Regions from separate parts of the Halobacillus sp. 12SKB genome, predicted to be linked through region 1. Evidence: riboswitches for the same ligand, from Rfam matches in the RefSeq annotation. Region 1 holds a riboswitch; each other region holds the start of a gene.

Region 1 (7,790 bases):
TATGTATTGGAGTAAATCCCCATCGGCGCTGTCGGTACGATGATGACCTCAGATAGATCGAGATTGTTTTCCTTGGCGAAAGACTCTAAGTAGATTTTATGCTGAAAAAGGTTGGCATCCAAATCGCCGTTTGCCAGGGCTTTGTTTGGTTGAACATAGTCCGTGAATTCTTTGTTCGTCACTTCGTATCCCTTTTCCTCTAATAGGGGAGCGATCGCTTTCGTGACCATATCGCTGTAGGGTCCGGCAGTAGCTCCAAATCGGATCGTGTCTTTTCCGGAAGCGTCTGCACTCTCTTCTTCCTCCCCGCACGCAGCGAGAAATGTAATCGATAGTAAAGTAACACATAATAGAATGATTTTTTTCATGATGGTTCCTCCTAAATTTGCTTCAATTTTTCTTCACAGTTTTTGCAATGTAATCGCCTGTGTACTGCACGATTTGGACAAGGACAATAAGCAGGATGACGGTCGTGAACATGACAAAGTTATCGTAGCGATAGTAACCATAACGAATCGCCAGGTCTCCGATTCCACCACCCCCGATGGCACCCGCCATGGCTGAGTATCCAATCAAACTGATCGCTGTAATGGTCAATCCGCTGATCAGTCCCGGTTTGATTTCCGGGAAAATGATATCCTTGATGATTAACCATGGAGAAGCCCCGCAGGCGATGGCCGCTTCGATCACCCCTTTATCAATATCACGCGCCGATGATTCGACAATCCTCGCGTAAAAAGGGATCGCAGCTACAGAGAGGGCTACGGAAGCCGCTACCGGACCTGTGGTTGATCCGATTAAAAAGTTTGTAAAAGGAAACAGGAAGACAAGTAAAATGATGAACGGAACCGAACGAATCAGGTTCACCACAACGCCCACAATGCTTTTGACGAGTCGATTCTCAAGGAACAGATCACGGTCCGTCACAAATAAGAGCAGCCCGAGCGGAAGACCTGCAATTAAAGCGACGACAAGACCGATGCCCACCATGATCAGTGTTTCCAGGAATGATTTATTCAGCTCTGGCCAGAGATTGATCAGCTGTTCGATCATCTTGCAGCACCTCCACTTCTCCAAGCTTATCTTTCAATTCTTGTATGGCCTGTTTGACGACCTTTTGTTCTCCGGTCAATTCCATCACAAAGGTACCAAGAGCCTGGTCCTGGATGTAATCGATCTTCCCGTGGAGTATGTTAGCCCGTACGTTATACCCTTGTAAGAGGTCTGACACAATAGAATCGTTGGCCGAGTCCCCTTTAAACGTCATATGTACGATGGTTCCTTTCCGCTCTGATAAGACCTTTTCCGGGATCCGGAAGTCGATCACCGTTTGGATGAAGCGTTTCGTCAGTTCGTTTTCAGGCGCAGCGAAGATCTCGTATGTAGACCCCTGTTCCACGATTTTTCCGTCTTCCATAACGGCACAGCGATCACAGATTTCCTTGACGACCTCCATCTCATGGGTGATCAGAACGATCGTTAGGCCGAGTTCACGATTGATCTTTTTCAACAGGTTCAAAATTGATTGCGTCGTATTCGGATCAAGCGCTGAGGTGGCTTCATCACACAAAAGCACCTTAGGGTCATTGGCAAGCGCTCTCGCAATGCTCACTCTCTGCTTCTGTCCCCCACTCAACTGGGCCGGATACTGATCGGCTTTATCTGAGAGACCGACAAGCTCCAGCAATTCCTGTGCCCTTCTTTTTCTTTCCTGACGGTTGACGCCTGAAGCTTTCAGTGCAAAAGCCACATTTTCTAAAACGGTTTTCGCCATCGCGAGGTGAAAACCTTGAAAGATCATGCCAATCGATTGCCTCGCCTTTCTTAGTTCCTTGGCATTCAAGGTCATGAGATCGATTCCATCCACCATGACCTTCCCTTCTGTCGGGCGTTCCAGAATGTTCATGCATCGCAGCAGGGTGCTTTTCCCAGCCCCGCTGTACCCGACGACTCCAAAAATCTCACCTTTCTTGATGTCCAAGGAGACGTCATCGACTCCGATTACGGTTTTTCCCTTGGATTGATAGACTTTGCTCAGTTGTTCCAATGAAATCATCGGCTTCCCCCCTCATTCACAATTTCAAGTCCTACAAAAAAACTCCCGCCCTTTACGGGAGAGAGTTTCGCATGAAAGACTGCCAAACTCTTATCTCCCAGAATAAAAATATTCTGCAGGAATTAGCACCACTCCATTTGGAAGGTTGCTGTGATATCTACGGGCCTTCTCCCTCAATCACTCTCGATAAGAATTTCGTTTATGTTTTAACACTTTAACGCATGTGATAGGGTTTGTAAATAATTTTCTCAATTTTTTAAATTATATTTTTTCAACATTGACATTCGATTTTCAGGTATGGATAATAATGGGCATATCTTAGAGGGGGGAATGTTCAATGGAACCGATCCAAGTCCAGGGAGCGCCGACCTATTACCGGTGCGAACCAGGCGTGTTGAAACAAGTGCCTGAACTCGCGAAGGGTGAAAAGTTCAAGCATGGCACCATCATCCACGGCAGTGATTCGTGGAACATGGCCGAACCTTATATGCCTGAATTTCCATTCGCAGTCGAAACAATCCGGTATGAGGGGGAATGCACACATCAAGAAGTAGAAAGAATCGGGGAGAACATCACATCCACTGATGTCCTGATCGGTGTTGGAGGCGGGAAAATCCTTGACCTCGCGAAAGCATGCGGGGATCACCTGGATCTCCCTGTTATTCTGATTCCCACCTTGGTATCCAACTGTGCCGCTTGGACGCCATTGAGTGTTTTTTATGATGAGGATGGGAATTTCCATGAATATACCATTTTCAAAAGAAGTACATACATGGTTTTCATAGATCCGGATATGCTCGCTCACTCTCCAGTCAAATATCTCCGTGCGGGAATTGGGGATACGATTGCCAAATGGTATGAAGCAGATGTTTTGACAAAACATTTAAAAGAAAAACCCCTCCCCTTGGAAATTGCCCTTCACGCAGCAAAATTGTGTAGAGACATTCTATTTCAGGAAGGAAAAGATGCCGTACTTGCCAATGAAAAAGCTCAATGCACGACCGCTTTTACCCGTGTCGCTGAAACGATCATCATGGCTGGAGGTATGGTCGGGGGGTACGGGGATGGATACGGCCGGATCTCCGGTGCGCACTCCATCCACAATGGACTGACGAAAGTGCCGGGGACACATGCGTTTCTGCATGGAGAAAAAGTAGCTTACGGCATCCTCGTCCAGCTGGCTCTTGAAGGGGAAACAGAACAAATCCAGCAGCTGATCCCTTTTTACAAATCCATGCGTCTGCCTCTCTCACTCAAGGATCTAGATGCAGATTCTTTGGATGATATTGATACCATCTCCTACTATTCCACACGTCCAAGTGAATCGATTCACCTCATGGGTCTTCAAACGGAAGCAAGAGTGAAAGAAGCGATCCTGACCGTAGAGAAAAGCTTAGCCTCAAGGTAAAAGGCTAAGCTTTCATACAACGGGCCAAGTAAATGCCGCTCGCCGCCGCCTGTGACAACGAGTGCGTCTCCCCCGAGCAGTCCCCGATCAAGTACAGCCCTGGCAGCTCTGTTTCAAAGTGCTCATCCGTATAAATCTTCGCTTCATAAAACTTGCTGTCCAGCCCATAAAGGATGGTGTCACGATCGATTTTCTCCCCAAGCAGCCCTTCCAACGCTTCGAAAAACTCCAGCAGCGCTTCTAGATAAAGAGGCGGAACTTCTTTTTGGAGATCTCCAGCTTCTGCCTCCAAAGAGGGATGGATCACACCTGAAGAAAGGTGATCCGACGGTTTTCCTTCCAATAGATCTCCCAACTTTTGCGCCACAATCCTTCCTTTCCCCTGATTGATGCCTCCAATGACACGCTGAGCTTCCGTCATGGCTCTGATTTGATCTTTGAAGTACCGCGGCACGAAAAGAGTGAAATTCAAATTCTGACTCGGTTCCTCCTCGTTCTGGTTCTGACCATCTGCCATCACCAGGCCATGTTGATACTTGCGTACGATCCTTCCGCGCGGATTCATGCAGTAGGTGGTTGCGGAGTAACGATCGGTTATGTAATGCAGTTTCGTTTCAAAGGTTTCCTGAAGGATGGCATCGAGCTGACTGCCGCGCATCTCCACCCGGATCCCCAAGTCCAACCTTGTCTCGCCTGCCTTCAGCCCTAATTCTGCTGTCATGGGTTTCAGCCAGTCACTCCCACTCATTCCTGTCGCGAACACAACTTTCCTGCTTTGGAACCGGCCGTGGTTGGTATCGATCGAGAACAGGCCTTTTTCTTTTGTGACTGCTGTGACATCCGCTTCAAAAGTGAAGGTCATCTTATCAGACATCTCCTCATACATGCGTTGAAAGATCCCCCGGGCGAGCTGTGTCCCCAAATGGCGCACTTCTGTCGAGAACACTCGTAAGGAATGCTGGGCTGCTTGTGCAGAGAGTTTCTCATTTTTCGTACTGTATCTCTCCACATGGCCGCCCCCATAAGAACACAAAAGCTCATCGACCTCTTCCATGAGCGCGAGCGTTTCTTTTTCTCCGATCTTCCTTCCCAACTGTCCGCCAAAGTCGTTCGTATAATTGAATTTCCCTTCTGATTTCCCCAACCCTGCAAATCCGACGTACCGATCACAAGGCCCTTCACACGTACACGCTTCCTTCTGTAATCCACACGTCCGTTCAACCAGAGGTTTCCCTTTATCGATCACATGAATATTCATTTCCGGATGTTCTTTTGCTAACGTGTAAGCAAGGAATACACCACTGACACCGGCACCAATGATCGTCACGTCATACACAGGATCACTCCCCTTTTTCACGGACTTTGGCATAGATGCACGTATCGGTCAAACGCTTCCCATCTACAGACAGATCATCGTTGCGCAGGATTCCTTCAAGCTCAAAACCGAGAGACTCCGGAATGGCGCGGCTTCTTTTATTTTCTGATTCGCAGCGGATTTCCACACGGGCACCGCCTAAATCATCCAAGGCATACACCGTCAAAGCCTCCACCGCTTCCCGCATGTATCCTTTTCCACTGTGAGCGGTATCCATCCAGTAGCCGATTTCGAACTTCGGCACATCCCAGTCCATCCGATGAAAGCCTGTCGAGCCAACGAATGTCCGGTCCTCTTTCAGAAACACGAGATACCTTAAGTTCTGCCGCAGCAAAAACTTCGCGTGCGCTTCCCTCGCGTTTGATTCTGTGTCTTCGACGGTCGGCGTCTCCTGGACGAACCCGAGCCATGGTTTCAGTTCATTCACAGACCTTTGAATCGCTGCATTGACGGCTGTTCCGTCGCCCGGTTCCGGCATTTTCAAAAGCAGCCGTTCTGTTTCTATATGTGTTTTGACGTCTCGCATAACTGGATTCATTGTCCCATCCCCTTGTGATTCGATTTCATCCTTATCCTCTATCAAACAAGAATTCCTATTTTTTTGCAACAGCTATATTCAAACCTTTCTAAATTTTTGTATAATAGACGGACATTCATGGATGAAGGAGGGATCGGATGACGAGAAACCGCGCATTTATCCTCATATTTCTTGGCGCATCGCTTTGGGGAATCATCGGTCTTTTTGTGAACGAATTGTACGAGTATGGGTTCTCCCCCATTCAAGTCGTCGCTCTCCGGGTGACCTCTGCGATGGTGATGCTGCTCGGCTACATCATCATTTCCAATCGAAAGCTTTTGAAAATAAAACCCGCAGACTCGCGCTATTTCTTCGGAACAGGTGTGATCAGCATCGCGTTGTTCAACTGGTGTCTGTTCAGCGCCATCGAGGCGACTTCGATGTCGATCGCTTTCGTCCTCCTTTATACAGCGCCTGTTTTCGTGACCATTTTTTCGAGGATATTTTTCAAAGAAGCCTGGACAGGAAAAAAACTGGTCGCCCTAGTCACAACTTTTACCGGGTGCACCTTCGTCATCGGATTGCTACCGGAACTAGAGGCCTCCTTGTCGCTGGCCGGCTTACTATTCGGACTGGGTTCCGGTCTGTTTTACGCGCTTTACAGCATCTTCGGGAAGGTCGTTTTGAAAAAGTACCCTTCCTTGACGGTAACCTTCTATACGTTTGCCTTCGCAACCATTGCGGTGGTCCCTTTCAGCGGGCTATGGAACAATGCGGCAATCCTTACAGACATCCGCGTCTGGCTGCTGATTGCCGGACTCGGACTCATCTCGACCGTTCTGCCTTTTCTGCTCTACACGAAAGGCCTCGAACATGTGGAATCGAGCCGGGCTTCCATCGTCGCCACCATCGAACCCGTCGTCGCGACGCTCGTCGGTTATTTCGTATATGCGGAAGTGATGACGATCTATCAATATGCTGGCGTCGTGCTCGTGCTTTTATCTGTCATCATTGTGCAGGAGTCCAAAAAGAAGCCTGCGCAGCATAGAGAAAAATCCGCTTCTTGATCGTTCAGTCACTTTGAGATGGCGTTAGGGCGCTTTCGTGGTGCGTTCGGGCACTTTGGATGAGCGTTCAGTCACTTTGATCGTACGTTCGGGCACTTTCGCTCTCCGTTCAGTCACTTTGCCCAACCGTTCGGACACATTCAAAAAACCAGCTCCTCAGATGAGGAGCTGGCTTCTCTTTATTTCTTATGGATGACAACTGTCGTCAATGGATCGATGGTAATGCCATCTTTACTGAGCTCGAAACCGGATGGGTCTTTCACTTTTTTGCGGCCGGCTTCGTCATGATCGACGAGTACTTTTCCTTTTTTCAAGTTCTCATCTAAAGTCAACGTACGTGATTCGTCATCGGCGTTGATGAACACGTAATAGCTTCCTTTTGCTTTCTTGCCAGGATCGACAGCTTTATAAGCGATCATCAAATCGGTCTCCTGGATTTCAGGTGCATCCAATAGCGTGACGTTTTCTTCGACCGCTTCCTCAGAACCGAGGCGGAAAGCATCTGTCCAGCGTCTCAGTTCAATCAGACCTTTCGTATATTCCATTGTTTCCTGCTGGATACTTTGCTCGGACACGGCCTGCCAGTCGAACTGGTTGATCACATCAGTAGAATCATAGGAATCATGGATGAAGTAAGGGTCCTCGAACGGATGCCCGTTTTCATCTTCCATGTACGTCCACTTATCTTCTGGAACGCCATCGGCTTTCCACTGTTTCGTACGGCCGTATTCCTGCCCGGCATGAAGGAAAGAGATTCCTTGACTTGTTAGAATCATAGAATTCCCAAGGCGAATCCGTTTCTGGATTTCCTCTTCATGCTTCGCTGGGTCCTTTTTAATCGACTGTGCAATGACATCATGAAGCGTCAAGTTGTCGTGGGCCGCGATGTACTGGACGATATCGCCCGGGTCATCTTCCGTCACATTTCCAGGCTGTCCTTTGATGTTGTTGAAAATGGTATCGATGTTTCGCGCGCCATCTGTGATGAAGCGCGGTTCGCCTTCACTGCCGAAACCGGACTTCAATTCATTCCTGATTTCATCAGAAAAGACAGCCACTCCATCTGTTTCATCCATCCAATCCTGGTCCGCAGGTTGAACTCCTTCTCCACCGTTATCGCCGGCATACGTTCTCCAACCTTCTCCGAGCATCAAAATGTTCGGGTTCAAAGCTTCGGCTGCATCGTATGCGGCTTGGACACTCTCTGCATCCAAATCACCCATCAAATCGAAGCGGAAACCGTCCACTTTGAACTCATCGACCCAGTATTTGATGGAATCGACCATGAGCTTGCGGGACATTTCGTGCGTCGTTCCCACTTTTCCTCCGCCGTAGCCTGTTTTGGTATTCCCTTCCTCATCCATGAA
Region 2 (7,790 bases), 2.1 Mb from region 1:
TAAGCTCCGATAGCTAAAACCATCAAAGAAACAACGATTAAAATCCACTTGCTCTTGTTGGTGCCTTTCTTCATATGTAAATAACCCTTTCTTTTGGTGTTTGGTGCTAAACTTCTTCATTCAATCTCCATCTTTTTTTCCGCATAAATTCCCTACTCTTGAAGACTCAGTTTCGAGATGTTTATGAGTGGACAGGGGCTGCGGGAAACAGTTCGCTTTCCATGGGACCCTTTATTTCCGCCAGCTCAGTCCAGTCCATACGCCGCTGACCAAGGCGCCTGCACACTTAAGGGTAGGAGTCTCACCGTTTCCCTCCGCCCCTTTACCATGTGAGTGGCTCGACAGCATACGCAGTATATTCAGCTTCCATTTAGTTAATGGGAATCTCTATAATGGGTATTCCTAGCGTAAAAACTCAATATAGACCGCTTTCTACTCATATTAAGAAGGATAGTGGAAGAGAATCCTTTTTTGGTGAAGAGGTTCGTTTCTCCCTAAAGCCCAACAAGGCAACGAACCCCGGCCACATCCCGAAATCTGGTCATAGACAATCCTGTCGTATGCTCTAATAACCTATATTAAAAGTCACAGCATTCTGGAGTTTATTGTAAAGATTTGTAGGTGTACCACTCATATAATAACAGAATTTTCGGTCATTAAGGAAGGAAAGCACTAAAAAAGTGATCTCGCATTTGAGATCACTTCCTTAATCTTCATCGTCGGAATAGTGGTGGTAGAGAGCTTCGCTTTCAGAGTGGACCTCCTCATCGTCGGCTTGATGGGAGAAGGACTGGTTATAGCTCAACTTTCGGTTGAATACTTGGGCCATTTCATTGGTCTGCTCGACAGTACCTCGTCTTTGTTTTTTCTGCTTCATTAAAACTTCCTCCTTTTTAGGTAGTTTTCCTCGTGAAAATAGGATTAAACTTTAATTCTAATTTTCCGATATTTAGGAAGAAGGGAATAAATTTTTTGGAGTAGGTGAACGGAATGGCTCGGATAATTGAACATCCTTGGGATACACTTAAGCAGCTTTCCATCCCTATATGGTTCTTTGATATTGAAAAAGAGAACATCTATGTGAGTGAAAGGTTGAAAGATCAATGGAAGCTGGATTCATCTGTGTTGAACCGGCATGAATTAATGCGGCTCATACATAAGGATGATGCAACATATCTGGACCATCCTGCGATGACGAAAGACAATCGTCATTTTTTTTATATGAATTATCGTTTGTTGAACAATGGAACGTACGAATGGGTGAAGGATATTGTCACGCCTTTTTTTAATGAGGAAGGAAAAATCATGGGGTACACAGGCATGAGTGCACCTGATGATGCTTACGTTGAAGAATTGGGCCGCATTAAAAAAGCGATCGTGGAGATCGGTGATGCTTTCCTTTCTTACAATGGACAGGAATTTTTTGATTTTCTTGTTGAGTATTTATCCTCTGTCCTTGGTGTAGACACTGTGTTGGTCGGAGAATTGACTGGAGAAGCGAAGGATGAAGTGACTGCTATCTCCTTGTCTCACAAAGGGGAAATAAGTGCTGGGCTGCAATACGAGGTAAAAGGCACGCCTTGTGAGCAAGTCATAATGACTCATGAATGTTATTATCCTAATGGTGTAGGGAGTCTTTTTCCTGAAGATCTTACAATCAAGGAGTACGGAGTGGAGAGTTATCTTGGGAAAGCTTTGCTTAACTCAGATGGTGAAGTGATCGGAATCCTTGCGATCATGGATAACCGAACACAAACGAGCGGTCCATTAAGCAAAGCACTCTTTCAGATCTTTGCTGATCGGACAGCGAATGAGCTTTCCCGAATGCAAGCGGAAAAGAAGCTTGAGATGTTATCTCAATACGATCCTTTGACAGGTCTTGTCACGCGCAGCTATCTGTCGGGAATCCTTGAAGAAGGAATTCAATCCACGGATGAAAAGAAGAACAACATTGCTCTCTTACTCATTGACATTGATAATTTTAAAATGATCAATGATTCATGGGGACATACCAAGGGGGATGAGCTGCTCCGTCAGTTCTCCCGTTACTTGAGGCAGACATTTGCTCAGCATGATGCGGTGATTTCCAGGATTAGCAGTGATGAATTTGTGGTCCTTCTCAAACATGTCCAAAGCATCGAAGAGCTGGAGAGAGTCAGTGACCACGTCATACATTCAATGAGACGCCCTTTTCTTATTGGAGAAAGAGAGTTCTACAATACGGTCAGTATTGGCGTCACGTTCACCCCGGCCCGCCTCCGAGATCATTACAGTGGAGAAACACTTTTGCGCCACGCGGATGCAGCGATGCATAAAGCGAAGAGAAGCGGAAAAAACCGCTATGCAGTTTATGAAGAAAAGATGAGTGAGCAGATGAGAGAAGAGCTCCATTTGAAGCAATCCCTCCATCATGCTCTTGATAAAAATCAGTTTGAGCTTCATTATCAACCTCAAGTATGCGGGAGAACGTCGCAGGTGATCGGCTATGAATCACTCATCCGCTGGAATCATCCAGATTACGGTTTGTTATCTCCCCATTACTTCATCAGTCTTGCTGAAGAGTCTGGAATGATTGTAGAAATTGGGGAATGGGTGTTGAAGGAAGCTTGTAAGCAAACAAAAAGGTGGCAGGTGGAAGATCAAAGACCGGATTTGAAAATTTCGGTGAACTTGTCTGCCCAGCAGTTCAAGGATCTGAATCTCACAGGAAAAGTTCTTAAAGCCCTCAATAATTCAGGGCTTCCTCCTCACAGCTTGATCCTCGAAATAACGGAAACGATGGTCCTTCAAGATTTCGATCGTAGCACAGACACCTTGAACGGTTTGCGGGAAAAAGGAATCAAAGTTCATTTGGATGACTTTGGTGTCGGTTTTTCTTCCCTCAGTTATTTGAACCGGCTGCCTGTAGATGCGATAAAAATCGATCGATCATTCATCAATCAAATTGGTGACCGAGGGGAAGAGGTACCGATCGTTAATGCCATCATCAGTATGGCGAAAAGTCTTGGCCTGCAAGTCATTGCTGAAGGAGTGGAAACAAGGGGACATATTTCTTACTTAAAACAAAAAGGCTGCTATGAATATCAAGGCTATTACTTCAGTAAACCTGTTCCGGCGAGTCTTGTAAGTAACTAATAAGGGAGGGAGGGGTATATTCTTTGTGTACTTGCTTCCTGCTTTTTTGTTATTCTTTGATGGGATCACCTACTTCCTTAGAGTAAGCGAGGAAAAGAAGGGTTGGAATGATTGCAACTACAATCATTCTATAATCTCCAACGTTTATCTGCGGAATTATAGATGGTATAACTCAAGAATTCTAAGATTAGCAATATCCACATAGGGGTTGCTTCAGGCTCAGAGTGACACGCTCTGAGCTATTTTTGTACTATGAGGTAATTTTTTGGGAGGAAGACGTATGGCGGAAATGTTAACGATTTTTGATGAAAAAGAGCGTCCGGTTGGAATAAAGGAAAGGGGGCAAGTACATCAGGACGGTGATTGGCACGAAACGTTCCATTGTTGGATGTTCCACATGGAAAATGAAACGATCCATGTATTGTTTCAAGAAAGAGCGGATCACAAGAAAGACTTTCCGAGTTTGCTTGATATTACCGCTGCGGGCCATATAGAAGCGGGGGAGAATGTTCTGCTGGCTGGTGTCAGGGAAATTGAGGAGGAAGTCGGTTTGACGGTGATACCTGACGATTTAATCCACCAAGGTGATTATAAGGAAGAACTGAAGGAAGGGTCCTCTCTCATAGACAGGGAGATCTGCCGCATTTACCTCCTCCCTTGGACGAAGGACATGACCTTTAAAATCGGAGAAGAGGTGAAGGACATCCTTTCTGTGTCACTGACTGATATGGAGAATTTGGTGGACAATCAACAAATTGTGAAGGGGATCTCTATTCTTAATGGTGATGAGAAGGAAGTGACTCATAATAATCTTGTCCCTCATGAAAAAGGGTACGTGCGGTACATTTTTCAATCCATACGTGAATATGTCGCAAAACTTTGACAATATTCCTGTTTCTTCTATATAATTTCTGATTAAGTGAAGAGAGAGGAGTCGAACGATGACGAATACATCTTTTGATACGAAAATAGTCCACCATAAAGCGGATCAAAGTCTTGTCCCGAATAGCAAGAGTACACCGATTTACCAGACATCCGCTTTTACTTTCAAAGATTTGGACCACTTGGAAAGCTATTATGAAGGAAACAGCCCCTATTTATATACACGGGAAAGGAACCCCAATACAGATGAACTTGCGGGAACCGTTGCGGAACTGGAAGAAGCACCAGCCGGAGTGGCGTCTTCATCCGGAATGTCAGCCATCCTTGCAGGCATCCTTGCAGTGGCAAAGCCAGGGGATCATATCGTCGCTGCAGAGGATGTTTATGGAGGTTCACACAAGTTGATCACTAAAGAGCTGGCCACGTTCGGTATTGATGTAACGATGGTTTCTTTTTCGAATATGGACGAGGTTTCAGAGGCGGTCACATCTCAAACGAAACTTCTCTATACGGAATCGATCTCCAATCCTTTTTTACGGGTGGAAGATTTAGAGGGCTTAGTCGCTCTTGCCCGTAAAAAGAATGTGAAGACGATGGTTGATAATACATTCGCCACTCCATACTTATTGCAGCCCTACACGCATGGTGTCGATCTTGTCGTCCATAGTGGGACGAAGTATATTGGTGGTCACAGTGACGTGACGTGCGGGGTGTTGGTCGGCAATGAGGATTTAGTTCAGGCGGCTACCCAGAAGATTGTCACGTTTGGTGCGAATCTCAGTCCGTTTGAAGCGTGGCTTACTCAACGCGGAGCCAAAACTTTAGGTCTTAGGATGAATAAACAATCTTATAATGCAAAACAAGTAGCAAAAGCCCTTGAAAATCATCAGGCAGTCCGCACTGTCTATTATCCTGAAAAGGTTTCGGAAAGAGGGAATGGGGCTATTGTGACCATCGAGCTTAATGATTCGATTGACATAGAGGCGTTTTTCCGGTCGCTCGGATGGGTGAAGATTGCTCCTACGCTCGCGGGAGTAGAAACGACGGTTTCCTATCCTATTCGTACGTCTCATCGTGCGTTATCGAATGCTGAGCGTGAGAAAATCGGCATCAATGATTATGTGATTCGACTTTCCATCGGAATTGAAGATCATGAAGATATTATAGAGCAGCTGAAAAAAGCAATCTCAGAATCGGAGAATTAAATTTTCTAAAATAATTGACTTTTCTGATTGTTGTCCGTTATAATTCTCAACATATTCAATCAACTGCATACCACTCTTATCAAGAGAGGCTGAGGGAATAGGCCCTGTGAAGCCCGGCAACCTTCAAACATCGGTTTGAAAAGGTGCCACGTCCTACAGATCACGACGATCTGGCAGATAAGAGGAGGAATTGAAATGACAAACCCTCTTCTTATTTGGAAGAGGGTTTTTTGCTGTTGGGAAAAGATCTATGGACGATTCGCATACTTAAAGCCAACTATCTCTATAAGAATAAAAAACTTTTTTTGAGGAGGAAGTAATCATGACGAATTCATTTGAAAGCTATGATGTAGATACGATTTCTTTACACGGAGGACAGTCGCCGGATCCGACCACAGGATCTCGTGCGGTGCCGATTTACCAAACAACCTCCTATGTCTTTCATGACACAGAACATGCCCAGAGTCTTTTTGCACTTGATGAGCCTGGAAATATTTATTCGCGAATTGGAAATCCGACCGTTGATGTTTTTGAAAAAAGGATGGCCCTCTTGGAAGGTGGGGTTGCTTCTGTTGCGACGGCTTCCGGGATGTCGGCCATTGCTCTATCTATTTTGAACATTGCAGGAGCCGGAGATGAAGTGGTTGCCGCGGCGAACCTTTATGGTGGAACTTACAATTTATTCGCTAACACTTTACCGCGATATGGCATTCAGGTTCATTTTGTCGACCCAGAGGATCCTGAAAACTTCCGGAAAGCCATTACAGACCGAACGAAAGCTGTCTTCGCTGAAACGATCGGAAATCCAAGCCTTCACGTACTGGATATTGAAAAAGTAGCGTCGGTAGCTCATGATCATGATCTTCCCCTTCTGATCGACAATACATTCGCCACCCCTTATACTTGCCGGCCCATAGAGCATGGAGCCGACATCGTCATCCACTCCGCAACGAAATGGATTGGCGGCCATGGAACGGCCATTGGAGGAGTTGTTGTAGACGGAGGACAATTCAATTGGGGGAACGGTAAGTATCCGGTTTTCACAGAGCCTGATGACAGTTATAACGGGATCGTTTACAACGCTGACTTCGGGACGCTTGCTTATATTACGAAGCTGCGTGTCCAGCTGCTTCGTGATTTTGGTTCGTGTTTGAGCCCTCAGAATGCTTTCTTGTTATTGCAAGGCTTGGAGACGCTGCACTTACGTGTTGCCAGGCATGGAGACAACGCTCAGGAAATTGCAGAATACTTACAAGATCATCCTGATGTGGAATGGGTATCATACCCGGGGTTGTCCTCCCATCCCGCACATGAGTTAGCCGCTCGATATCTTGAAGGAGGATACGGTTCCATCGTTAATTTTGGAATTAAAGGCGGACGGGAAGCCGGTAGACAAGTGATCAACAACATATCACTCTGGTCTCACGTAGCAAATGTCGGCGATGCGAAATCATTGATTATCCATCCCGCTTCCACGACTCATCAGCAGTTGTCTGTCGAAGATCTAGCTGCAAGTGGAGTGACAGAGGAATTGATCCGCTTATCCATAGGACTTGAGTCGAGCAAAGATTTAATCAACGACCTTGATCGTGCCATTGCGAAAGCAACAGGAAGAGAAACGGAACAAACAGCGATTACTGAAAATGATGAAGGTGTGATCAAGTGGGCCTTGAGTTCCTCTAAAACCCAAGAAGGAGGGGAAACGCGTCCGAAACGTTTGGCAGTTGTAGGGTTGAGTGGAAAGCCTTCACGCCCGAGCCATCGTCTAGCAAGAAAAATGCAGAGGATGGGATACCAAATCGTTCCCGTAAATCCAAAAGAAACAGAAGTCCTTGGTGAGAAGGCGTATGCAGACCTTAGATCGATTCCTTTTAAAGTTGATGTCGTTCAAGTGTTCCGCAGTCCGGAAGCTGCCATTGAAATTGCTAAGGAAGCAGTAGATATAAGGCCGGACGTTTTTTGGCTGCAAGAAGGTGTCATTGCACCGAAGGCGGCCCAAATCGCAAGTGAATCAGGACTCGAAGTCGTTCATAACCGGTGTACGTATAAAGAGGCTCAGCGGTTGCGGGGATCCATCGATACGTATGCGTGTGAAATTTAATAAACAAAAGAGTTTTTTGCTGTAGGGAGTTAGCTTTGTTGGGAAATTAAAAAAGCAGTAAGAAGTTAATTCTATATAAAGAACGGCCGCCAAACAAACGGCCGTTTTTTTATGCAACGGGATAATATTATATGCATGGACATATGGGAATTCATGAATATGTAATAAATTCTAAACATTCTCATAATCTAAAATGACTATGGATCACGCGGTTTCAATGGCCGTTGAAAATTATGAAGCACTATCCGGTACATAGTTGTATAGGAAACTACCAGCAAATTCTATTCAATTTTCAATCACTCTATGATATAATTTATAAAGCACATTAACACCCACGTTGGTTGCAACCATCTTTGAAGAGCCTGAACCACATTCACATCAAGGCTCAAAGGTACCGAATCCTATATTGAAAGTAAGTCTTTTTTTAATGCATTTTGACATGGATGGGAACATGTCGTCTTTTAATT
Region 3 (7,790 bases), 2.6 Mb from region 1:
TCCGCTTTCCAGTACCGTTCTTTGAATTTATCGATATTCTTTCTCGTTCCCTCACTTTCTCTTAATAACCTTTCTTCTCTTGGACACTGGACATAAACCACAAAATCAAAAAAGCTTCGCCACTCTTCCCTTTGTAAAAATACACCTTCTACAATAACCAACCTACTCTCTTTTACCAGTGCTTTAAAATAAGTCTTCCTTTAACGCTTTGACATCCCATTGCAGAAAATAATATTCGTACCATTGTTCATACCCGGTATTGTATCTCTTCTCTCTTCCCACAACGTAATCATCGATATGATACGTAACGACTGGAAAAGACGATTTCTGGAGTTCCTTTTCTATTTTCTCTGTGAGTGTCGTTTTTCCTGAACGACTCAAACCATCGATTCCTAATACAAATCTTTTCCCTGCATCTAATGAAGGGATTCTTCGAAGGATCTCTCCCACCATCCTCTCCCCCTCCTTTCGTTAGTGTTTATTAACGTATATGGCACGTTTCTTGAAGACTCAGTTTCGAGACTTTTATTGAGTGGGTGGGGCTGCGGGGAATAGCTCGCTTTCCGCGGGAGCGCGGTGAGCCTCCTCGGACTTCGTCCTGTGGGGTCTCACCCTGCACTTTTTTCCCGCAGGAGTCTCGCCATTCCCCTCCGCCCCTTTACCATGGTAGATTCTCGAAACCACTACTTGGAAGATCACCTTGTATGGTTATGGGAAGTGAATCATATAAACTCTACTCAATGGACATTTAGAAAACGTAAATGCTTGATACAAAGCACTTTATGCCTGCCTATGTGGGGGAAATTGGAACTTCACTTATAAGTTTAGGGGTTCTATAATCCACCTTCCATAATCATAAGAGCTGATCTTTTAGTGTTGGTTTCGAGAATCCTTTCCATGGCAAAGGGGCGGAGGGAAACGGTGAGACTCCTATGGGACGTGTGGGACAGGTGAGACCCCGGAAGGCGTAGCCTGAGGAGGCTCACCGCCCGCCCCATGGAAAGCGAATCTTTTCCCGGAGCCCCTAGAACCACATAATCGTCACGAAACTGAGTCTTCAAGAAAAGGGAGCTTTTCTTGAAGTCTTCGTTTCGGAACTTCTATGTAATATTCCTTCTCGTTTCACCATGCAGATTCCCTTTTTCAATGAAAATGCACATAAATTTTTCAACACTGACACATACTCTCGATAAATTCATGTTATCTTTCGAGTAGGTCTATGAATATCTTAATAACAGAATGGTCACTAGCTCATTTGACGTACAATCCCTTTCTTTTGAAAAATTTAAGGAGTTGGCTACTGTGAACCAATCCCATATGTTTCAGAACCTCACCCATAAAAAGATGAAGTTTGAAGAAGTGTTTTCCCATATACTAACGTTCATGAAAAGTGATCCGATCGGGGATTACAAACTCATGATGGGAACCGATTCCCAAGTTCATCCCTCCCACACTCTGTTCATTACCGGCATCGTCATCCAACGAGTTGGTAAAGGGGCCTGGGCCTGTTTCCGCAAAGAAGTGGTCCACAGAGAAATGACTACCCTGCATGAACGTATTTCCTACGAAACTTCGTTAACAGAACAAGTGGCTTCCTTATTTACGGAAGAAAAAAAGAATGATCTCATCGAAGTTGTTCTCCCCTATATCTATAAAGGGGCAACATTTACGATTGAAGGACACATTGATATCGGGAGTGGAGACCGAAACAGGACAAGAGTCTATGTAAATGAAATGATGGCCAGAATCGAGTCTCTCGGGATGGAAGCGAAGATTAAACCGGATTCCATTGTCGCAAGCAGTTACGCCAATCGATATACAAAGTAGCGGGCGGTGATTGTTGATGTATCAAAAGGCCATAACATCTTGTGTGTTAGGAATGATGTCCATCTTTCTTCCTTTTATCGGCATTATCCTTGGATGGATCGGTCTCTCTTTTGCGAATAAAGCTCTCGTTGAACTCTCCACAGACGCCCCAGGATACCGGTTCGCCTTAGGTGGGAAGATATGCAGCGTTGTTGGTCTTTGCCTGCAATCCTGCATCCTTATATTTATCCTTGCCGCCTATTTCTTTTTCATGAACCTGAATCTTTTTATGTAAAATAAAAAAGCGTCCTCTAACAACTAAAGAGGACGCTTTATTCTTACGCATTTATTTTTTTCAATTCTCCTAGTACGTCAGATGGTTCGGCTCGATCTTTGTAGTCCGCCTTCGTATAGTCATACACAATCGTACCATCTGTATCAATAATATAAGTTGCGGAGACAGGCAGGGTCCATGTCTCATCGCCATTATGTTTATCCACGTGCAGCCCTTTATCTTTGTACACATCTACAAGATAATCTGGTAATTGGTACACCAAATTGTATTGATTGGCCACTTCATTTCCAACGTCGCTCAGTACGTGATAGTTGAGTTCATTTTTCTCCTGGGTGGTCAATGACTGATCGGGAGTTTGAGGGCTGACTGCAATTAATTCAGCTCCTTGTCCATGAATCTCATCTAAAATCTGCTGATAGGCTCTCAGTTCCATGTTGCAGTAAGGGCACCAGCCTCCGCGGTAAAAAGTAAGGACGACCGGACCACTTTTCAATTGTTCATACAGTTCGACCGTTTTCCCCTTCGCATCAGGCAAATTAAAGTTTGGCGCTTTCTCTCCTGTAGACAAACCGTCTCCTTCATCCGAAGATTCAAGTTCATCAATCGCCTTCTTCATTTTCCCCTGGATTTCATCAGGAGTTGCTTTCTTGAATTTTTCAATGTAATCATTATAATGCTTTCTCATTTCTGTCTTCATGAAAAAACTCCTTTTTCAGTGGATTCACTTTTCATTATATAGAGTTTCGACACTCGAAGAAACTGATTTGCTTTCTCTCGTCATCCATAAAGCAAGCCCGACAGCTAAGAGTCCTGCTGTTAATTTCCCCAGCAATACTGGAAAAATCATATCCTTTTCCACACTTGCTACGAAGGCGAAATGACTGCCGATGACGAATGCTCCACTCACGGCAAACGCAGCGTTGACCGTTTTTCCTCGTTCATCCATATCTTTCATCGTCGCTAACATAGGTAGGTGATGCGCCGTGGAAGCAATCAATCCTGTTAAAGATGTAGAATTCATGCCTAATCTATCACTCAGTCGTCCGATCCATCTCTCCCCCCGCTGATTAATGAAAGCAACAAGGGGGTAAGCGCCTGCTAATGTAACGGTAATCTTTCCAACGATGACCATCCCTTCAGATAAAGGTGCCATCCCCGGAAGGACAACAAACCCTGTCAATGATTCAATAATTATAAGGGCGAGACCAGTGATAATTATGATTTCAATGGTTTTTCCGAAATAAGAAAATAGCCGGATGGTTACGTTCGTGAACAACCATAAACCTGCCCCAATACAGGCGGAAAGCAAAATAGCTGGTGTTAAATTCCGTAACATCCATACCGCTTCATATCCTGCCACAGCACCACCAACAAAACATCCGATCGGAACCGTAACTAAACCAGCTAAAATTCCTCTTGAAAAGAAAGGGCGATCCTCTTTTTTCACAATCGAAAGCGCAACAGGAATTGTGAAAACAAGCGTTGGTCCCATCATCGTACCGAGGAGGGCCCAGGAAAAGGTAGCGGCCTCCTCTTCTAAGGCTAAGGATTCCGCCAGAGGATAGGCTCCCATGTCAATAGCAAGCATCATGGATGCAAACATCGACGGATCCGCTCCAAACCATAAAAACACGGGGCGGATGGCAGGCGCCAACCACTGGGACAATACAGGTGCAAGGGAGATGATCCCTACCATCGAAAGAGCCAGTGGGCCCATCATCATAAACGCTTCGTAAAACCGCCATCCAAGAGACAGGCGGTGATTAAGGACATAGTAATCAAGTGCTCCCAATACCATGAAGATACACATGACAATCAAGATAGCGTCATTAACCCACAAAAGCCCACCTCCTTCCTTTTTTGAGTCTATGTTTACGGGCACTTCAACATAGGGTAGAAGTTTTTCTATAATGGTTTGCTCACCATTTCCTAATGGATGCTGCCAAAACCTCTCATTATTTTAAAAAAGGAGAATAAGAATGGTACAAGCTCTGTTCATCGTTGCGATTATATTCATTGCAGCAAATCTCGTTTATTTTTTCACAAATAAAACATACAGAAAAAGCTACTTCAGCACAGCCCTTTTCTTTCAATTATTTTTTGTTCTCACAGGTGTATTAATGGGATTTACGATCCTTTACTATCTTCTATCTTTAGATGGAGTCATTCTAGTTACTAGTCTATCATCCCGGGAACCTGTTGACCCAACCTTTTTGGACTTGCTTTACTTCAGTGGGGAAACATTGTTGAGCGTGGGTTATGGGGATATGCTGCCTGTGGGGATGGCCCGATTTTTTGCTTTGCTTGAATCAGGAATCGGCATCCTTCTCCCTACGGCCTATTTCTTAAAAGCGATGGATGCGTCCAGACAAAGAGAAGGTTAAGAAGGTTGACCTATATGAAAAGGACCCTTGTGAAAGGGTCCTTTTCGTTATCCAATGGAGCATGCGGCAGAGCCATGCTTTTGTAAATATTTCTGATGGTGCTCTTCAGCTTCATAAAAAGTTGTTGCTTCTTCAACTTCTGTAACGATCGGGCGTTTGAAAACTCCTTTGCCTTCCCACTCTTTGATTTTTTCTTCAGCAATGTATTTCTGGCTTGCATCCGAATGGAAAATGACAGAACGATATTGGTGACCTACGTCGATTCCCTGTTTGTTGCGGGAAGTCGGGTCGTGAGCTTCAAAGAAGATATTTACAAGTTCTGCATAGGTGATAACCGTTGGATCGTAGTTCACTTTGACAGATTCCGCGTGTCCACTCTTGCCTGCTTTTACTTGTTCGTATGTCGGGTTCTCCAGGTGGCCGCCAATATAACCGACCTTTGTTTCTGTAACCCCTTCGAATTTTTCAAAAAACGCTTCTACTCCCCAAAAACATCCTGCACCAAAAATAGCTGTTGCCATATAACATCTTTCCTTTCCCTTAACGCAACTTCTATCGAGAGCCTTGACGGTTATGGTGCTTACACGAAAAGACCCCTTTTCTTATCCAGTAAGAAAAGGGGTCGCTAATATCCGCACGATCCTCTCATCTCTTAGAATGTTGGTACATTCTACAGGAATTGGCACCGTTCTCGTCAATCCGTAGATTGATTCGATGGTTGCCGGGCATCAAAGGGCCAGTCCCTCCGCCTCTCTGGATAAGAAGTTTCCGTTATTTATTTTTTGTTAGTACCCATAGTACTACGTATTAGTAACGAAGTAAAGGATAATAAATGAAAAAATTCTAGTGAATGCACATTGAGTTCTTCTTTGATTTCATTATATTCAAACCTTAACATGCGCATGCCTGTCTGTAAAAAAATCCGCTCCAGCTCAGCTCTGCCCCGTCGTGTAAACTTCCTCGAACGGCTGGACAATGACAAATCCATCACCTTCAAACTCCATTTGAATGGATTCACCGCTTCCCCTGCCTATAAGTGTCTTGAAGCTGATGTCTGTTTTGAAATTCGGCTCCAAGTGCCCGGACCATGCCACCGTAGCATGCGGGTCTGTAATGACAGGTTCACCAGGACGTACGAGCAGCGTCAACGGTTCATAGTGCGATGTAATAGCCACACGGCCACTCCCGCTGAGGGTTACGTTGAACAAACCACCAGAAACCATACCCGCTACTTTTTTCATTAGTTTTATATCCCAGTCAATGCTTGGTTCAAAGGCAAGAAGATCATTACCATTCACCGTGATTGTTTCATTATCCAGATCAAAAATAGTAATCTTCTTGCCCTGATCAGCAAGGTAAAGCCGCCCGCGACCCGTAGCCTTCATTAAAGAGCTTCCTTCTCCGGTCATCGCTTTTTTAAATAAACGACCGACGCCATGCTCGAGGATCCCTTCTCTTTCAAATTTAATGTTCCCATTATAAGAAATCATCGCTCCTGCTTTAGCCCACACTTGATCGAGGAGGTTTACCTCAAGAATTCTCGGGGTCTCCAGCTCAAAATAATCATTCTCTGATTCATCCTGTTTCGTTTTTCTAATAAATTCATCAATAGAGTAGTCGCTCATTGTATTCCTCCTAATCCTATTCTATGGTTATTTATGCTTCCTCACTGCTTCTATACCACGATGGATCAAAATCGAGTCCTAAAGTTTACGTATCTGTAACTCTATGGAAAGGATAAAAACAGCCTTCGTAATTTTCTATTCAATAAACATAGATAAATCCCTACTATATACTATACACTTTACTTTTCCTCTAGATGCTTTTCAAACCAATCCAGCACCTCAGGAGCATACTCTTTGAAATGCAGCCTCAGGCCATGATCTCCATTTTCATATTCGACATACCGATGGAGGTCATGATTACCTTCCATCAACTTTGCGAACATTCGCGCCTGTTCAACCGGAACTGTCTGATCCCTCTCTCCGTGAAGCATTAAGGTTGGTACATCAATGTCCTTCACCCAGTTAATTGGAGCAAGCTCCCGATACCAGCTCTGGTCTCCCCCTGGTTCTCCCAATAAATGTTCAATTTGTTTTTGAACAGGTTCTGGTTGCGTTACATACAGCTGCTTCAAGTCGGTAATGCCTCCAATTACAGCGACTGCATCAACCTCTATGTCTTGTTGAACGGCTAGGAAACTCATCCATCCGCCACGGGAATATCCGAGCATAACGGTTCGCTCTTCATCCACATGGTCAAGCTCGGTACCCACCTTTTTTAAATCGAGAACATCCCGGACAAAATCTTTCCTTTTAGTTGGCTCAAACTTTTCTTCTGCATTTTCCCTGTAGTGAGTCGCTAGTACAACATACCCCCGCTTTGCCCAATAAGATAGGTTTTTAAGTTCTTGCGCATCTGTCAACGAACTTTCTCCCACTCCTCCACGATTATGAATGAGCAGCGGGAGAGCGCCATCGATATCATCCGGTTCAACCCAAAGCCCCGGAATTTCAGTACCACCGCTGTCATATGAAATGGAATATCCTGTAACACCTGGTACACCAATTTCTACCTCTTCCTTACTCAGGAGAATGTTATCCTCTTTAGCATCAACAAAGAATACAACAGCTCCTATAAAACCAAGAAAAACCAAGAAAGCCCAAAGCAGTTTCTTCACCTAATTTCCCTCCTGAAAAATTGGAATAATATGTATGACCTAGTCATGTAATTTTTTCCTTTTCTTACTTTTACATACGGAAGAGTATGTGAAAGGTTTCATTTCTTGAGGTACTAGGGAAAGAACCTTCTATAGGAGTTGTGATAGACTCGAGATAACTTCACTTGAAAGGGAGAATCTGTATGTATGGCTTAGATGAAAAAAGAAAAGAACTGCTCGAATTTGTAGAAGAAGTTCCAGAGCAAGAAGCATCGGTTAAGCCTGAAGAAGATCGTTGGTCCATCCTTGAAGTTTTAGAACACTTATACTTAATGGAACAATTAATCGTTTATCAGATCAACCAAGCTCTCAAACAGGGAGACACACAACAAGCGACAGAAAAACCGATCCATAAGACCACCAACCGTGATTATAAAGTCGATGCCCCAGAGGCCGTTCGTCCAAAAGGGGAATTCAAGACCTTGCAGGAAGCAAAAGAAGGTTTGAAGAAGACGCGTGAGGCGACTTTATTCCTTATTCACAATAAGGAGGAAGAAACATTACAAAACCGTGCATTCCCTCACCCCGCGTTCGGAGATATGAACTTGGAACAATGGGTAGAGTTTATCGGCTGGCACGAACTTCG

Evidence for each region. Region 1 has a riboswitch for S-adenosylmethionine ahead of ACQ4XT_RS14350 (methionine ABC transporter ATP-binding protein). Riboswitches for the same ligand answer to the same signal wherever they lie in the genome.
Region 2: another riboswitch for S-adenosylmethionine. It lies ahead of ACQ4XT_RS03750 (PLP-dependent aspartate aminotransferase family protein); the one in region 1 lies ahead of ACQ4XT_RS14350 (methionine ABC transporter ATP-binding protein).
Region 3: another riboswitch for S-adenosylmethionine. It lies ahead of msrA (peptide-methionine (S)-S-oxide reductase MsrA); the one in region 1 lies ahead of ACQ4XT_RS14350 (methionine ABC transporter ATP-binding protein).

The regions. Positions count from the first base shown of each region.
Region 1 covers NZ_JBRFWR010000001.1:2,887,705-2,895,494, reverse strand. Annotated here, with positions in the region: gene ACQ4XT_RS14360 (MetQ/NlpA family ABC transporter substrate-binding protein) at 1-368, opposite strand, end outside; gene ACQ4XT_RS14355 (methionine ABC transporter permease) at 391-1,053, opposite strand; gene ACQ4XT_RS14350 (methionine ABC transporter ATP-binding protein) at 1,013-2,056, opposite strand; SAM riboswitch class I at 2,144-2,249, opposite strand; gene ACQ4XT_RS14345 (iron-containing alcohol dehydrogenase family protein) at 2,394-3,464, shown strand; gene ACQ4XT_RS14340 (FAD-binding oxidoreductase/lyase) at 3,469-4,800, opposite strand; gene ACQ4XT_RS14335 (GNAT family N-acetyltransferase) at 4,805-5,377, opposite strand; gene ACQ4XT_RS14330 (DMT family transporter) at 5,515-6,423, shown strand; gene ACQ4XT_RS14325 (pullulanase) at 6,603-7,790, opposite strand, start outside.
Region 2 covers NZ_JBRFWR010000001.1:757,848-765,637, reverse strand. Annotated here, with positions in the region: gene ACQ4XT_RS03775 (hypothetical protein) at 1-74, opposite strand, end outside; gene ACQ4XT_RS03770 (hypothetical protein) at 707-877, opposite strand; gene ACQ4XT_RS03765 (EAL domain-containing protein) at 991-3,135, shown strand; gene ACQ4XT_RS03760 (NUDIX hydrolase) at 3,416-4,018, shown strand; gene ACQ4XT_RS03755 (trans-sulfuration enzyme family protein) at 4,077-5,222, shown strand; SAM riboswitch class I at 5,296-5,406, shown strand; gene ACQ4XT_RS03750 (PLP-dependent aspartate aminotransferase family protein) at 5,545-7,323, shown strand.
Region 3 covers NZ_JBRFWR010000001.1:256,057-263,846, forward strand. Annotated here, with positions in the region: partial or broken gene ACQ4XT_RS01325 (AAA family ATPase) at 1-453, opposite strand, end outside; gene ACQ4XT_RS01330 (ribonuclease H-like YkuK family protein) at 1,318-1,827, shown strand; gene ACQ4XT_RS01335 (hypothetical protein) at 1,994-2,152, opposite strand; gene ACQ4XT_RS01340 (peroxiredoxin-like family protein) at 2,145-2,798, opposite strand; gene eutH (ethanolamine utilization protein EutH) at 2,823-3,941, opposite strand; gene ACQ4XT_RS01350 (ion channel) at 4,081-4,485, shown strand; gene msrA (peptide-methionine (S)-S-oxide reductase MsrA) at 4,533-5,006, opposite strand; SAM riboswitch class I at 5,128-5,249, opposite strand; gene ACQ4XT_RS01360 (AIM24 family protein) at 5,418-6,110, opposite strand; gene ACQ4XT_RS01365 (alpha/beta hydrolase family protein) at 6,290-7,165, opposite strand; gene ACQ4XT_RS01370 (DinB family protein) at 7,348-7,790, shown strand, end outside.